DNA from 3 places in the Klebsiella variicola genome. Region 1 is predicted to be linked to each of the others. Evidence: predicted binding sites of a transcription regulator. Region 1 holds the regulator's gene; each other region holds the start of a gene.
The links. The regulator ArgR, encoded in region 1, controls arginine synthesis, uptake and breakdown. The targets are predictions, from matches to a motif close to ANTGAATAAAAATACANT.
Positions count from the first base shown of each region.

Region 2: the regulator ArgR is predicted to act here: its motif matches at 1,858-1,875, upstream of argC (N-acetyl-gamma-glutamyl-phosphate reductase).
Region 3: the regulator ArgR is predicted to act here: its motif matches at 2,663-2,680, upstream of argA (amino-acid N-acetyltransferase).

Region 1 covers NZ_CP010523.2:492,460-497,765, reverse strand. The annotation lists gene SP68_RS02340 (GntR family transcriptional regulator) at 39-704, opposite strand; gene SP68_RS02335 (GntR family transcriptional regulator) at 691-1,320, opposite strand; gene mdh (malate dehydrogenase) at 1,452-2,390, opposite strand; gene argR (transcriptional regulator ArgR) at 2,805-3,275, shown strand; gene yhcN (peroxide/acid stress response protein YhcN) at 3,648-3,911, shown strand; gene yhcN-B (DUF1471 family stress response protein YhcN-B) at 4,010-4,276, shown strand; gene SP68_RS02310 (barstar family protein) at 4,469-4,744, opposite strand; gene aaeB (p-hydroxybenzoic acid efflux pump subunit AaeB) at 4,824-5,306, opposite strand, start outside.
Region 2 covers NZ_CP010523.2:5,374,019-5,379,324, reverse strand. The annotation lists gene ppc (phosphoenolpyruvate carboxylase) at 1-400, opposite strand, end outside; gene argE (acetylornithine deacetylase) at 659-1,810, opposite strand; gene argC (N-acetyl-gamma-glutamyl-phosphate reductase) at 1,924-2,928, shown strand; gene argB (acetylglutamate kinase) at 2,935-3,711, shown strand; gene argH (argininosuccinate lyase) at 3,810-5,183, shown strand.
Region 3 covers NZ_CP010523.2:937,699-943,004, reverse strand. The annotation lists gene SP68_RS04475 (GHMP family kinase ATP-binding protein) at 1-134, shown strand, start outside; gene cobD (threonine-phosphate decarboxylase CobD) at 138-1,214, opposite strand; gene amiC (N-acetylmuramoyl-L-alanine amidase AmiC) at 1,232-2,485, opposite strand; gene argA (amino-acid N-acetyltransferase) at 2,713-4,044, shown strand; gene SP68_RS04455 (hypothetical protein) at 4,276-4,596, shown strand; gene recD (exodeoxyribonuclease V subunit alpha) at 4,655-5,306, opposite strand, start outside.

The sequences.
Region 1 (5,306 bases):
TATAACAAACGCCAGCTATTCGCTGGCGATCGATCCGGTCAGGGAGCAGGATCGGGCAGGTAACGCGTGAGCATATTCTCCATCGAGCGGATGATATGCTCATGCATTCGCTGACGGGCCAGCGCTTCGTTATGCTGCTCAAGCGCTTGTAAGATCGCTTTATGTTCACGGAGGGAAATGACGGCGTACTCTTCTTCGGTCACCTTGTGCCCCATCGACAGTCCGTTCCACATGTTGCAGAGCAGCATCTTCATTTTTTCATTTCCCGCCGCGTTCCAGATCTCCATGTGGAAGGCCTGGTTCAGGTCGGAATATTCAGCAGAATTATTGTCTGCCAGCGCCTTCTCTGCGGCATAGTGAACCTGAGCGATGCGTGAAATATCGGTCCCTGGACGAGAAGCTTTCGCCACCGCTTCACTTTCCAGTACAGCGCGAATTTCGTAATGCTCGCGGATAGTCTGCTCATTAATCCCCAGCACCACCGCACCTTTATTCGGCCGCACTTGAATCAGACCATCGGCGGCTAAAATCTGAAACGCTTCACGTACCGGCATGCTGGAAACGCCAACCATTTTGGCAATCCCTTCAAGGGTAATTTCCTGCCCTTCCACTAAATCCCGCGAAAGGATCGCTTTACGCAAAACCGCCGCCACCTGCTCCTTCGCGGAAAGAAGCTTAATTTTCCCTAATTTAGGCTTCTGCACTTTCCCAATCCTTCATATGTTGACGCATTATCTCCGCAAGCATAAGGAAATAACGCTGTGTTGCCTGAGCAATTTTTTCGCCTTCGCCATGGCCAATGGCGCTCGCCAGTTCGTTCAGGATCTGCGCCGACTCCTGGCCATCCTCTTTCAGGTACAGAATGACATAGGAAATATAACCGTCCAAAAATTGCTGATACGCCTTTGCCAGATAGCGGTTATCAAGATAGGAAATCAGCAACTGATGAAACGCCAGTTCACCGGCATTATCGCCAGCACGCGCCAGCTCCTGCGCGCGCGCGCGAAGTAATTCCCCCTGATTTGCCGGCACGAGGGCAAACAGTTCAGCAGCCATCACCGCGATAACGCGAAAAATATGGCTCACATCCTCGACGGCCAGCGTGGAGACCTGCATATGTCGGTTAGGCAAGCGCACCAGAAATCCTTCCTGTTCAAGGGACTGTAGCGCTTCCCTAACCGGCATACGTGAAAGTCCCAATTGTTCCGCGATGTTCTCCTGAGTCAGTTCCTCCCCGGGTTTCATGGCGCCGGAGAGGATCTGATAACGAATCATCTGCGCGATTTGGTCCCGGGTCTGTTTTCTTTCGATCTTTTTCACGCTGTCCTCATGGCTGGTGGCTTAAAACGCGGGGGATTTTAGCAGATTTGCCCGACCGCTGGCGCATGGAGGCGAAAAGTGAGGCAATAAAAAGCCGGAACAACGGTTCCGGCTTTTTTGCACGTGCGAGGTTACTTGTTGACGAAGTCTTCGCCGAGCGCGATATCTTTCTTCAGGGTGTCCAGCATGCCTTCCAGCGCCTGCTGCTCAAAGGCGCTGAGTTTGCCGATAGACTGTCGCTCTTCCACGCCGTTTTTTCCCAGCAGCAGCGGCTGGGAGAAGAAACGCGCATAGTGGCCGTCGCCTTCCACGTAGGCGCACTCCACCACACCTTTCTCTCCCTGCATCGCGCGAACCAGAGAGAGACCAAAGCGCGCAGCCGCCTGACCCATCGACAACGTCGCCGACCCACCGCCCGCTTTCGCTTCCACGACTTCGGTACCGGCATTTTGAATGCGTTTAGTCAGATCGGCCACTTCCTGATCGCTGAAGCTGACGCCCGGGATCTGCGACAATAATGGCAGAATGGTGACGCCGGAGTGACCACCAATGACCGGGACTTCCACCTCGGTTGCCGATTTACCTTTCAGCTCAGCGACAAAGGTATTGGAGCGGATAATGTCCAGCGTGGTGACGCCGAACAGCTTGTTTTTATCGTACACGCCGGCTTTTTTCAGCACTTCGGCGGCGATAGCCACGGTGGTATTCACCGGGTTGGTGATAACACCGATGCAGGCCTGTGGGCAGGTTTTGGCAATCTGCTGCACCAGGTTCTTAACGATGCCGGCATTCACATTAAACAGGTCGGAACGATCCATGCCGGGCTTACGCGCTACGCCCGCGGAGATCAGCACCACATCAGCGCCTTCCAGCGCCGGGGTAGCATCTTCACCGGAAAATCCTTTAATTTTTACATCTGTGGGGATATGACTTAGATCTACCGCCACGCCCGGCGTAACCGGAGCGATGTCGTACAACGAGAGCTCTGAACCTGAAGGCAGTTGGGTCTTAAGTAGTAGGGCAAGCGCCTGGCCGATACCACCGGCGGCGCCAAGGACTGCAACTTTCATCCTAAACTCCTTATTATGGTTAATTTAGTCTTTCGTTATTCCGTCGCCTGGACCTTAATTCACAAGATGAACAATTACAATGATTATGGCTGAAGAATGCATTATTGTGCGTAGCAATAGAACAGCGGCGCACTTTATGCTTCCTGACTGACCATCCAGCAAAGCGAAGTACCGGATCGACTGTTGGTTACAATACACCCAGCCAGTTGCGCAAAACAACACCAACTCAATAACATTTCATTTACTTTTACATGGCTTTAAGCGTTGTGATGTGAACATGTTCCTTATATGGTTTTTTTGCTAAAATATGCCCCCTTCATAACATTATTGACCTATCCCGTTGCGGATTATTTGCATAAAAATTCACGGTTATGCATAATGATGTTGTTTTTACCACCATAATCTGGGTGACTTATGCGAAGTTCGGCAAAACAAGAAGAACTGGTTAAAGCGTTTAAAGCGCTGCTTAAAGAAGAGAAATTCAGCTCGCAGGGAGAGATCGTCCAGGCGCTGCAGGAAGAAGGCTTCGAGAATATCAACCAATCGAAGGTCTCCCGCATGCTCACCAAATTTGGCGCGGTTCGTACCCGTAACGCCAAAATGGAAATGGTCTATTGCCTGCCTGCTGAGCTTGGCGTGCCGACCACCTCCAGCCCGCTGAAAAATCTGGTGCTGGATATCGACTATAACGATGCCGTCGTGGTGATTCACACCAGCCCCGGCGCGGCGCAGCTGATTGCCCGTCTTCTCGACTCGCTGGGCAAGGCGGAAGGTATTCTCGGCAGCATCGCCGGGGATGACACCATCTTCACCACCCCTGCGCGCGGCTTTACGGTGAAAGATCTGCACGACGCCATCCTGGTCCTGTTCGAACAGGAACTCTGAGTATTCCCCTCTGGCAATCGTCAGAGGGCGACTCCCCTTTCTTTCTCTCTCACGCCCCTCAATCCAACAATTATTTAACATTTTGTGTGATTTAACGCGTCTATACGTTCTTTTACTTAAGGGAAACGCCTAAAACGCACAAAAGATCAAATTCGCATACCTTTATGATTTTATTAGAAATAAATCTTATCACTGCGGATAAGTTGTCATTTTTAATTCTTATAGGTTATAAAAAGCGCAATTCATTGTAACTATTAACGCGCAAAACAATTAGCATGGTATTAATATTTTTTGTGATTAGTGTATACTTGGTTTTGTGATGAGGGTCACGAAACAAAGACCTCAACAAAAAGATTCGACGAGGTGAACATCATGAAAATCAAAACCACTGTAGCAGCACTCAGCATCCTGTCCGTCGTGTCGTTTGGCGCTTTTGCCGCTGACGTTATCAACAGCGAGCAAGCCCAGGGCCGCGAGGCCATTGGCACAGTTTCCGTCGGCGCGGTAGCCTCTTCCCCGATGGATATGCATGAAATGCTGAACAAGAAAGCGCAGGAAGAAGGGGCTTCTTCTTATCGCATTATCGAAGCCCGCACTGGCGACCACTGGCATGCCACCGCTGAGCTTTATAAATAAGTTGTAGTTCGTCAACGACTAACCCGACACAGATTCTCTACCGCGGCCTGGGCGCATACATCCCCCGCCGCGGCAAAACAAAGACTGGAGTAAAGATTATGAAACGCGCAATGATCATCGCATCCCTTGGCCTGGCTTCCGTTCTCTCTTTCGGCGCAAGCGCGGCCGTTCAGCAAGTTAACGCTGAACAAGCACAAAACCTGCAGTCCATGGGCACCATCTCCGTATCCCAGGTAGGTAGTGCGCCAATGGACATGCGTCAGGAGCTGGCCGCTAAAGCCGAGAAAGAAGGCGCCAGCAGCTACCGTATTATTGAAGCACGTACCGGCGATAGCTGGCACGCCACCGCTGAGCTGTACAAATAAACCCTCGTCGTCTTATTTCGACGACTTGCCCCCGCCTGCCGGGGCTTTTTTTTGCTTCATCGCCGGCCCCGTCCGGAACAGCGATGTCTCAATGCGCTCCCCTGGTTCAGAAACACGTCCGTCACGGTCGGCGAGGCGCGCAACCTCTGGAGGGAAGCCTTCACCAATATTCAACAGATTAGAAATGAACGTTTAGCCATGCCGGGCGTTAAAGCGCAACTCCCCCTCCAGCTCCTCTTCTGCTTCATCAAATAATAAAATCAGCGCGCCGAAGCGCCGACGCTGCTTGTCGTTTAAATGAATAAACTCAATATCCAGCGGCAATGGCAGCAGCCCACCAGTCACCGCGTCCCACAGTGAATCCAGGTTGTTGACCTTATCCTGAGCCAGCTCAAAGGTTCGGGAAAACTCCCGGTAGAAATCCTGTTGTTCGGCGATTTCGTCAAAATCAAACGTATAGGTGGTCATGGCAGCCCCTCCCGCTTCTCTTCCTGTCGCCGTTAAGTATAGCGATAAAAAAACCGACGCCTGGGCGTCGGTTTAGGGGTTAACTGCTGGTCAGCACATGCTGGTACTTGTGCAACATCTCAACCAGCCGCCGCACGGGCTCGGTCACCTGCGGCGAAGCCTCCCAGACCCGCAACTTCTCCTGATAGACATCAAGCTCAGCCAGCAGCTGGGTAAAGTAGCGCCGACGCTTATCATCACTCCCGGCGGAGATCACATGATCTGCGGTACGTCGCAGCTGTCGATGGAAGGCCGACAGATCGTCGTTCACCGGCACGGGCGCATCACGCAGGCGCTGATGGGCAATAATCAACGTCAATGCCAGACGGAAGCGGGCGACATCGCCGGGGAACTTATTGAGCAATAAAAACAACTGCTGATAGAGCGCGGGCAGATGGTTCTCTTTACGACGCGCCGAGTTCGTTGTCAGCGAAGAGACCGCCGCAGAGACAAACTGATTCAACAGCACCCGACCGGTTCTGGCCCGAGAATTATCCCTGACAATGAGAATGACCATCAGGGC
Region 2 (5,306 bases), 640 kb from region 1:
CCAGCTCCAGAGACAGAGATTCCACCGCTTTTTTGATGGTGTCTTCGTTGAGATTGGGTTGGTCTTTGAGCTTTCTCAGGGTACGCGCAATGACTTCCGGATTGCTGGCCGCTTCGCCATTCGGCGAAATGCTGTGGTACTGCTCAGCGGTGTTCGCCAGATTCAGAAACTGGCTGAAGGCACGGGCAACCGGCAGCAGTTCGTCGTTAGACAAATTCTGCAGCGTGGTCAGCAGCTCCTGGCGGTTAGCTTCGTTGCCGGCGCGTGAAGATTTGGACAACTTACGGATAGTTTCGACACGATCAAGAATATTTTCTCCCAATGCATCCTTGATGGTATCGCCCAGCACCTTGCCGAGCATACTGACATTACTACGCAATGCGGAATATTGTTCGTTCATGTTACCCCAGACACCCCATCTCATTTTATTTTGTTATATCCGCTGCGCTGGAACGTGAGCAACGGATAAGCAACCCGTCTTTTATAAAGCCACGTAAATACCCCCACGTCAATTACTGCGAAATCGCTTCAGCAAACGAGTAAATCGCCGTAATTTGCGAAATTTAATTCAGGGGTCGCTGGATAAGCATCGCTTATGGAAATGTGACGATCGTCACCGTTCCGCCCCGCGAGAACGGGGCGGAAAAAGAGGGCGATTTTAGTGCCAGCAGAAGTGGTGGACCACCTGGCTAATCAGCTCCCGGGTCGGCTTGATAAAGCGCGTCTCCAGATACTCGTCAGGCTGATGGGCCTGATTGATGGAACCCGGGCCGAGAACCAGCGTCGGACACAGCGTCTGGATAAACGGCGCTTCGGTGCAGTAGTTCACCACGTCGGTCTGCGCGCCGAGCAGTTTCTCAACCACCTGGACCAGCTTATGGTCCGGCGGGCATTCGTAGCCGGGGATCGGCGGGTGCAGCTCTGAGACCGTCAGGCGGCCCGGCCAGCGCTCACTGACGGGCGCCAGCGCCTCGCCCAACAGACCATTAAGATCGTTGAGGGTCATCCCCGGCAGCGGGCGGATATCCATATGCAGTTCGCAGCAGGCGCAGATACGGTTTGAGGCATCGCCGCCATGGATAGCGCCCAGGTTGAGGGTTGGGTAAGGGACCGTGAACGCCTCGAAGTGGTAGCGCTCTTTTAGCAGATCGCGCAGCTGCATAATGCGGCCGATGGCGTCGTGCATAAGCTCAATCGCGTTAACTCCGCGTGCCGGATCGCTGGAGTGGCCGGACTGGCCCTGAATACGGATCGCGTTGGACATATGTCCTTTGTGGGCGCGGATCGGCTGCAGGGAGGTGGGCTCGCCGATGATGGCGCAGTCCGGGCGCAGCTGGGTGGTTTCGGCAAAATAGCGCGCGCCGGCCATGCTGGTCTCTTCGTCGGCGGTGGCCAGAATATACAGCGGTTTTTTCAGCGTGGTGACGTCGACATCGCGCAGGGCGTCGAGAATAAAGGCGAAGAAGCCTTTCATGTCAGCCGTGCCGAGGCCGTAGAGCTTGTTATCGTGTTCGGTGAGGGTGAACGGATCCCGCGTCCAGCGGCCATCATCGAATGGCACGGTATCGGTATGCCCGGCGAGCAGCAGGCCGCCGGCGCCGTGTCCGGTGCTGGCCAGCAGGTTGAATTTATGGCGCGTATCCGGCACCGGCTGTATCTCAACATTGAAGCCGAGATCGCGGAACCAGCCTGCCAGCAAATTGATTAAAGACTCATTGCTTTGATCGAGAGCCTCTTCGGTCGCGCTGATGGACGGTGTGGCGATCAACGCGCGGTAAATCTCGATAAAGGGCGGTAAATTGTTTTTCATTGTTGACACACCTTGGGTCGTGATAGTATCAATATTCATGCATTTATTGTGAATAAAAATACAATATCGTTGAGCGTAAGAAAACCCATCGAATGTAAGGAGATGCGCTTCCAATGTTAAATACGCTGATTGTGGGTGCCAGTGGTTATGCCGGCGCAGAGCTGGTGACCTATATCAATCGTCATCCGCATATGAACATAACCGCTTTGACGGTCTCCGCGCAAAGCAATGATGCGGGAAAATTAATTTCCGACCTGCATCCGCAGCTCAAAGGCATTGTCGATATGCCGCTGCAGCCGATGTCCGATATCAGCGAATTCAGCGCTGGCGTGGACGTGGTGTTTCTCGCCACCGCGCACGAAGTGAGTCACGACCTGGCGCCGCAGTTCCTTGCCGCCGGCTGCGTGGTGTTCGATCTTTCCGGTGCCTTCCGCGTTAACGATGGGGCGTTCTACGAAAAATATTACGGTTTCACTCATCAACATCCCGACCTGCTCAAACAGGCGGTGTATGGTCTGGCGGAGTGGAGCGCGGATGCGCTTAAAGAAGCGCAGTTAATCGCGGTGCCTGGCTGCTATCCGACGGCGGCGCAGCTGTCGCTGAAGCCGCTGATTGAGGCCAATCTGCTGGATCTGAACCAGTGGCCGGTGATCAACGCCACCAGCGGGGTGAGCGGCGCGGGTCGTAAAGCCGCGATCGGCAATAGCTTCTGTGAAGTGAGCCTGCAGCCATACGGCATATTTAACCATCGCCATCAGCCGGAGATTGCCAGCCACCTCGGGGCAAAGGTGATTTTTACCCCGCACCTGGGTAATTTTAAGCGCGGCATCCTTGAAACCATTACCTGCCGCCTGAAGCCGGGCGTCGGCCACGCGCAGATCGCAGCGGTTTACCAGCAGGCTTACGCCGATAAACCGCTGGTACGTTTATATGATAAAGGCGTACCCGCATTGAAAAGCGTCGAGGGTCTGCCATTCTGTGATATCGGTTTTGCCGTGCAGGACGACCATCTCATCGTCGTCGCGGCTGAAGATAACCTGCTGAAAGGCGCCGCAGCGCAGGCAGTGCAGTGCGCGAATATTCGTTTCGGCTTCGCTGAGACGCAGTCTCTTATTTAAGGTGTGATGATGAACCCATTAATTATCAAACTCGGCGGCGTATTACTCGATAGCGAAGAGGCGCTGGAGCGCCTGTTTACCGCGCTGGTTAACTACCGTGAAGCGCACCAGCGCCCGCTGATTATCGTCCATGGCGGCGGCTGCGTGGTGGATGAGCTGATGAAGCAGCTTAATCTGCCGGTGAAAAAGAAAAATGGCCTGCGGGTTACGCCTGCCGATCAGATTGACATCATTACCGGCGCGCTGGCGGGAACCGCCAACAAAACGCTGCTGGCATGGGCGAAAAAACATGGTATTTCCTCGGTAGGCCTGTTCCTCGGCGATGGCGATAGCGTGAAGGTCACGCAGCTGGATGCCGAGCTGGGCCATGTCGGGCTGGCGCAGCCGGGCTCCCCGGCGCTGATCAACACCCTGCTGGCGGGCGGTTACCTGCCGGTGGTGAGCTCTATCGGGGTGACCGATGAAGGCCAGCTGATGAACGTCAATGCTGACCAGGCGGCGACAGCGCTGGCGGCCACCCTGGGGGCGGATCTGATCCTGCTGTCTGATGTCAGCGGTATCCTCGACGGTAAAGGACAGCGCATTGCCGAGATGACCGCCGAGAAAGCGGAGCAGCTGATCGAGCAGGGCATTATCACTGACGGCATGATTGTTAAAGTGAATGCGGCCCTTGACGCCGCACGTGCCCTGGGCCGTCCGGTGGATATCGCCTCCTGGCGTCACGCCGAGCAGCTGCCAGCGTTATTTAACGGCACGCCGATCGGCACACGTATTCTGGCTTAAGATTTCATGCCCGGCGGCGCGTCGTCTGCCGGGCTTACAGACTGTAGGCCGGGCGGCACAATGCCGCCGGCAGAACTAACGAATAAAGGAAGCATGTTATGGCACTTTGGGGCGGGCGTTTTACACAGGCAGCAGATCAACGGTTCAAACAGTTCAACGACTCGTTGCGCTTCGACTATCGTCTGGCGGAGCAGGATATCGTTGGCTCTGTCGCCTGGTCGAAAGCGCTGGTAACGGTCGGCGTTCTGAGTGCCGCTGAACAGCAGCAGCTGGAAGAAGCGCTGAACGTGCTGCTGGAAGAGGTGCGCGCCAATCCGCAGCAAATCCTCGCCAGCGATGCCGAAGATATTCACAGCTGGGTGGAAGGCAAGCTGATCGATAAAGTGGGCCAGCTGGGCAAGAAACTGCACACCGGGCGCAGCCGTAACGACCAGGTCGCCACCGATCTTAAACTGTGGTGCAAAGATACCGTTGTCGAACTGCTGTCGGCGAACCGCCAGCTGCAGAGCGCGCTGGTGGAGACCGCCCAGCATAACCAGGACGCGGTGATGCCGGGGTACACTCACCTGCAGCGCGCGCAGCCAGTGACGTTCGCACACTGGTGTCTGGCCTACGTTGAAATGCTGGCGCGTGACGAAAGCCGCCTGCAGGACGCGCTGAAGCGCCTTGACGTCAGTCCACTGGGCTGCGGCGCGCTGGCGGGGACGGCGTATGAAATCGACCGCGAGCAGCTGGCCGGCTGGCTGGGCTTTGCCTCTGCCACCCGCAACAGCCTCGACAGCGTTTCCGATCGCGACCATGTTCTGGAGCTGCTTTCCGATGCGTCTATTGGCATGGTGCATCTGTCGCGCTTTGCTGAAGATCTGATTTTCTTTAACTCCGGCGAGGCGAACTTCGTCGAGCTTTCTGATCGCGTGACCTCCGGCTCCTCGCTGATGCCGCAGAAGAAAAACCCGGACGCGCTGGAATTAATTCGTGGTAAATGCGGCCGCGTGCAGGGCGCGTTGACCGGCATGATGATGACGCTGAAAGGCCTGCCGCTGGCCTACAACAAAGACATGCAGGAAGATAAAGAGGGGCTTTTCGACGCCCTGGATACCTGGCTCGACTGTCTGCATATGGCGACCCTGGTGCTGGATGGCATCCAGGTGAAACGCCCGCGCTGTGCGGAAGCGGCGCAGCAGGGCTATGCCAACGCCACAGAACTGGCAGATTATCTGGTGGCGAAAGGCGTTCCGTTCCGTGAAGCGCACCATATTGTTGGTGAGGCGGTAGTGGAAGCCATTGCGCAAGGGAAACCGCTGGAAGCGCTGCCCCTGGCCGATCTGCAGAAATTCAGTCCGGTCATCGCAGACGATGTTTATCCGATTCTGTCTCTGCAGTCCTGCCTCGATAAACGCGCAGCGAAAGGCGGCGTTTCGCCGCAGCAGGTGGCGCAGGCTATCAGCGACGCAAAAGCGCGCCTGAGCTAATTCTCTGGCATCCGCCTCTCTGAACCCGGCCGAGCCTGATGACGCCGGGTTTTTTATGCAAAAAAAAAGCGGACACAAGGTCCGCAAAAGTTCACGTTGGCTTTAGTTGTTCGGGTAGAGAAA
Region 3 (5,306 bases), 450 kb from region 1:
TCGGCCTGCTGCTGGACCGCCTTCGTCATGACGTCGAATTTCTGCAATGGCGGCTGGCAGAGAGCGACATCGCCGCCCACTGGCCGCAGCAGCATCTGCTGGCGATGGTGCCCGGGGGCGTCACCCTGCAGTAGGCCTCAGGCCAGCGCCCGGCGCAGCGCCGCCAGCAGCTGGTCGTTTTCGCTGGCGCTACGGATCGCCACCCGGAAATAACGGCTATCCAGCCCCGGGTAGTTGGCGCAGCTGCGGATCAGCACATGCTGGCGCAACAGGGCGTATTGCAGGTCAAGCCCTTGCCTGTCGCAGCGCAAGAACAGGTAGTTAGCACGCCCGGGCCACACGGTCAGCCCGGTAATCTCTTTCAGTCGTGAACAGAAACGCGCCCCCTCCTCCTGCAGCCATTGCCAGGTGGCCCGCTGATACGCCCGGTCCTGGAGGATGATCTCTCCGGCCAGGGCGGCATAGGCATTGATGGACCACGGCATTTGTCGCTCGCGCAGCCGGGCCACTGCCTGGGCGTCAGCGTTGAGCAGGTAGCCGAGACGCAGCCCCGGAATAGCATAAAATTTGGTGAGCGAGCGCAGAACCCAGACGTGCGGGTGCTGCGCCAGCAGGGGAATAAATCCCGGCTGGTCGGGGATAAAGTCGAGGAAGGCCTCATCGAGGATCAGGCTGATGTTCAGCGCCCGACAGCGCTGCGCAATGGCTTCCAGCAGGCCCCGCTCCGGCAGCAGGCCGGTGGGGTTGTTCGGGGTGCAAAGAAACAGGCAGTCCAGCGCCGGAGTCAGGGCATCGAGGATGGCGTCAGTCAGCTGCCAGCCATCGCACTCCCGGAGGGCATACTCCACCAACTCGCAGTCCACCGTCTGCAGCGCCCGCCGGTACTCCGCGAAACCAGGAATGACGATCATCGCCCGCCGCGGCTTAAGGCCGTGGACGAGGGTGAAGATCGATTCAGTTTCGCCGTTGCCGGCAAGGATATGCGCCGCCGGCAGCTGATGGTGGGCAGCCAGCGCCTGATGCAGCTGTTGATATTCAACGTCAGGGTAGCGCTCGGCGCAGCCTGGGTTGTCGACGATCGCCTGCCTGAGCGAAGCTGGCATCCCCAGCGGATTGATGTTGGCGCTAAAATCCAGCAGCTCGCCGGGCGCAATACCCAGCAGGGCGGCGGCCTCGCGGATGTTACCGCCATGGGCGCTTTTCAGTAAGGCCATATCCCTTTCCTGTGTGGTTATCCGCGACGGGCCAGCGTCGCGCCGTCGGCGAAGTAGGCTTTAATCCCGGCGAGGATCGACTCGGCTACCTCCTGCTGGAATTTGGCCGTTTTCAGCTTCCGCTCTTCTTCCACGTTGCTGATAAACGCCGTCTCCACCAGAATGGAGGGGATATCCGGCGCCTTCAGCACCGCAAAGCCCGCCTGCTCTACCCGATTCTTGTGCAGGTTATTGATATTGCCCATTTTCTCCAGCACCGCCTTGCCAAATTTGAGGCTGTCGGCGATGGTCAGGGACTGCACCATATCGAACATGGTGTGGTCGACATAGCGGTCGCCGCTCTTGCTGACCCCACCGATCAGATCCGAGGCATTCTGCGTCTGGGCGAGATATTTTGCCGCGGTACTGGTGGCCCCCCTGGTGGAGAGGGCAAACACTGAGGAGCCGCTGGGCTGGCGGCTGGTAAAGGCGTCGGCGTGAATCGATACGAACAGGTCGGCGCGCTGCTTCTGCGCCTTGGCGACACGCACCTTCAACGGGATAAACACGTCTTCGTTGCGGGTCATATAGGCCTTCATATTGCCTTCTTTGTCGATCAGCGCCCGGAGGCGGCGGGCAATCTGCAGCACCACATCTTTCTCGCGGGTGCGATACTTCCCCACGGCGCCGGAGTCTTCGCCGCCGTGTCCGGGATCGAGCATAATGACAATCGGCCGGTCACGCCCGGCTTTGCCCGGCTGCGGTCCGCTTTGCGCCGGCGGCACCTGACGCTCCAGATCGCCTTTGTTGTAATCCTCGAGCAGCGCCAGCAGCGGATCCTGAACATCGGTGGCGTTGGCGGGGTAGAGGTCCATCACCAGACGCTCTTTAAAGCCGGCCACCGGCGCGAGGGCAAACAGCTGCGGCTTGACGTTCTGCTTGAGCTCAAAAACCATGCGCACGGTTTGCGGATCAAACTGGCCCACGCGGGCGGACTGAATAAAGGGGTCGTCATCGCGGATCTGCCCCCCCATGCCCTTCAGCACAGAGTTAAGGTTAACCCCTTCCAGATCCACCACCACCCGCTCCGGGTTACTGAGGGCAAACTGCCGGTATTTCAGCACATGATTCGATTCTACCGTGACGCGCGTGTAGGTCGATGCTGGCCAGACGCGAACAGCGACCACCCGCGCATCGGCAGCCAGCCCCACAGGGCTCACGCTCATTAACCACATGGCGCCCGCGCCCTGCAGCAGACGGCGACGGCTTAATCCAGAGTTGTTTCCCGACATGCCACTCCCAAGCAATAAAAACGCATTTGTACCCAAAACAAACAGATTGACCAGAAACTTTAACGAAAGGCATATAACCTGTCATCTATAAAAGGGTAAACATTCATTGACACCCTGCGCCGGGTCACATGTTTTTCGTGGCTTAGCCTAAAATTGGCACTTGCGTTTAACAGCAAAACAGAATAAAAATACAATAATTACGAATAATCATGCATTGAGGGTTTGTCATGGTGAAGGAACGTCGCACTGAACTGGTAGAAGGATTCCGCCATTCTGTTCCCTATATTAATGCCCATCGGGGAAAAACGTTTGTCATCATGCTGGGCGGCGAAGCCATTGAGCATGAAAATTTCTCAAATATTGTCAATGACATAGGATTATTGCATAGCCTGGGCATTCGCCTGGTCGTGGTCTATGGCGCCCGCCCGCAGATTGACGCTAACCTCGCCGAGCACCACCACGAGCCGGTCTATCACAAGCAGACGCGAGTGACTGACGCTAAAACGCTTGAGCTGGTTAAGCAGGCGGCGGGGATGCTGCAGCTGGAGATCACCGCCCGCCTGTCGATGAGCCTCAACAACACCCCGCTGCAGGGGGCCCATATCAACGTCGTCAGCGGCAACTTTATCATCGCCCAGCCGCTGGGCGTCGATGACGGCGTCGATTATTGCCACAGCGGACGCATTCGCCGCATTGACGAAGAGGCGATTCATCGTCAGCTCGACAGCGGCGCCATTGTCCTGATGGGGCCGGTCGCGGTGTCGGTCACCGGCGAGAGCTTTAACCTGACTTCGGAAGAGATCGCCACCCAGCTGGCCATCAAGCTGAAGGCGGAGAAAATGATCGGCTTCTGTTCGTCGCAAGGGGTTTACAACCAGGCCGGAGAAATCGTCTCCGAACTGTTCCCTAATGAAGCGCAGGCCCGCGTCGAAGAGCTGGAAGCGGACGAAGATTATAACTCCGGCACCGTGCGCTTCCTGCGCGGGGCCGTGAAGGCCTGCCGCAGCGGCGTGCGGCGCTGCCACCTGATCAGCTATCAGGAAAATGGCGCGCTGCTGCAGGAGCTGTTCTCACGCGACGGCATCGGCACCCAGATCGTCATGGAGAGCGCGGAGCAGATCCGCCGGGCGACCATCAACGATATCGGCGGTATTCTTGAGCTGATAAGCCCGCTTGAGCAGCAGGGCATCCTGGTGCGCCGCTCCCGCGAGCAGCTGGAGATGGAGATCGACAAATTCACCATTATTCAGCGCGATAACACCACTATCGCCTGCGCTGCCCTCTATCCTTTCCCGGAAGAGAAGATCGGCGAAATGGCCTGCGTGGCGGTGCATCCGGATTACCGGAGCTCGTCGCGGGGAGAGGTGCTTCTGGAGCGTATTGCCGCTCAGGCCAGACAGATGGGACTGAGCAAGCTGTTCGTGCTAACCACCCGCAGCATCCACTGGTTCCAGGAGCGCGGCTTCACGCCGGTGGATATCGACCTGCTGCCGGAGAGTAAAAAGCAGATGTATAACTATCAGCGCCGGTCGAAGGTGCTGATGGCCGACCTCGCTTAGGCCCTTCTTCACCCTTTCTAACGGCCCGGGATAGCGCGACGCTTATCGCTTTATCCTGGGCCGGTCTCCCGCCACTCTTCGCGCCAGCGCTCGTCTGCGGTACGCGGGCGAAATTCCTGGTTTCCGCACAGGCCATTTCTTTCTCGCTGGCTCACCGATATGCTATTGGCTGTCGACAGGACGTCGACTGGCGCCACGGCCGCCACCCGCCCTGCAAGGATCGCTGAAATAATGGAAACCAAACCGAACTGGCTGGTCAGACATATCAACCTCATTACCGCCGCGGTCGCCCTCTATCCGTGGTTGCTGATGATATTGCTGCTCTGGGATAACCAGCGCCATCATCAGCATGGTTATGCCGCGCTCGGCGCCGCCATCGCGATATTATTCCTGCTGGCCCTGACGTCCGGCATGAATGTTCTCATCTCCTCGCTGGTGATTTTTGTTGCCCGCTGTTCCACCCCACCGCTGGCCAGCGGCGCGGCAGTCCGCTTTTGCGCCATGAACTCGATATCGGTGCTCTGGCTCATCCCCCTGGTCTTCAGCTACTGATTTTTCTGCCAGTCCGGGCAACGGGCTGCAGCATTTTCCATCGCCCGGATGCGGCCTCTCAGGGGGCTTCGCGCCCGGCGAAAATCTCCGCCAGGCCGCTGCGCCGCTCGGTGCGCGTCACAATGGCCTGGGAGAGCACCTGCTCGTCGGCATAGAGCGACAATCGCTTTTTCGCGCGGGTGATCGCCGTGTAGACCAGTTCGCGGGTCACCAGCGGGACGCTGCGCGCCGGCAGGATCAGCGCCGCATGTTCGAACTCGGAGCCCTGCGATTTATGCACGGTCATCGCCCAGGCGGTATCATGCTCCGGCAGGCGACTCGGTTGCACCGACTTGATGGTGCCGTCGGGCATCAGGAACCACACCCGCAGCTCGCCGTTGCGCTCCAGCGCTATGCCGATATCGCCGTTAAACAGCCCCAGCGCGCTGTCGTTGCGCGATATCATGATCGGTCGGCCGTCATACCAGCGGGAGTGGCGCGGCAGGGCGATCGCCCGCTGGCGGTTGAGCCGCTGCTCCAGCCTCTCATTGACGCCGCTCACGCCGTACGGCCCTTCACGCAGCGCGCACAGCAGCTGGAATTCGCTGAAAGCGGCCAGCATGGCCTGCGGTTCGGCCCGCTCGCGGCGCAGTTGCAGGTAGCGTTCATAGCCCTGCTGGGCCGCGCCGAGCATGGCCTCGTACTCTTCAGTCGTGCTGAGGGGATGAAGC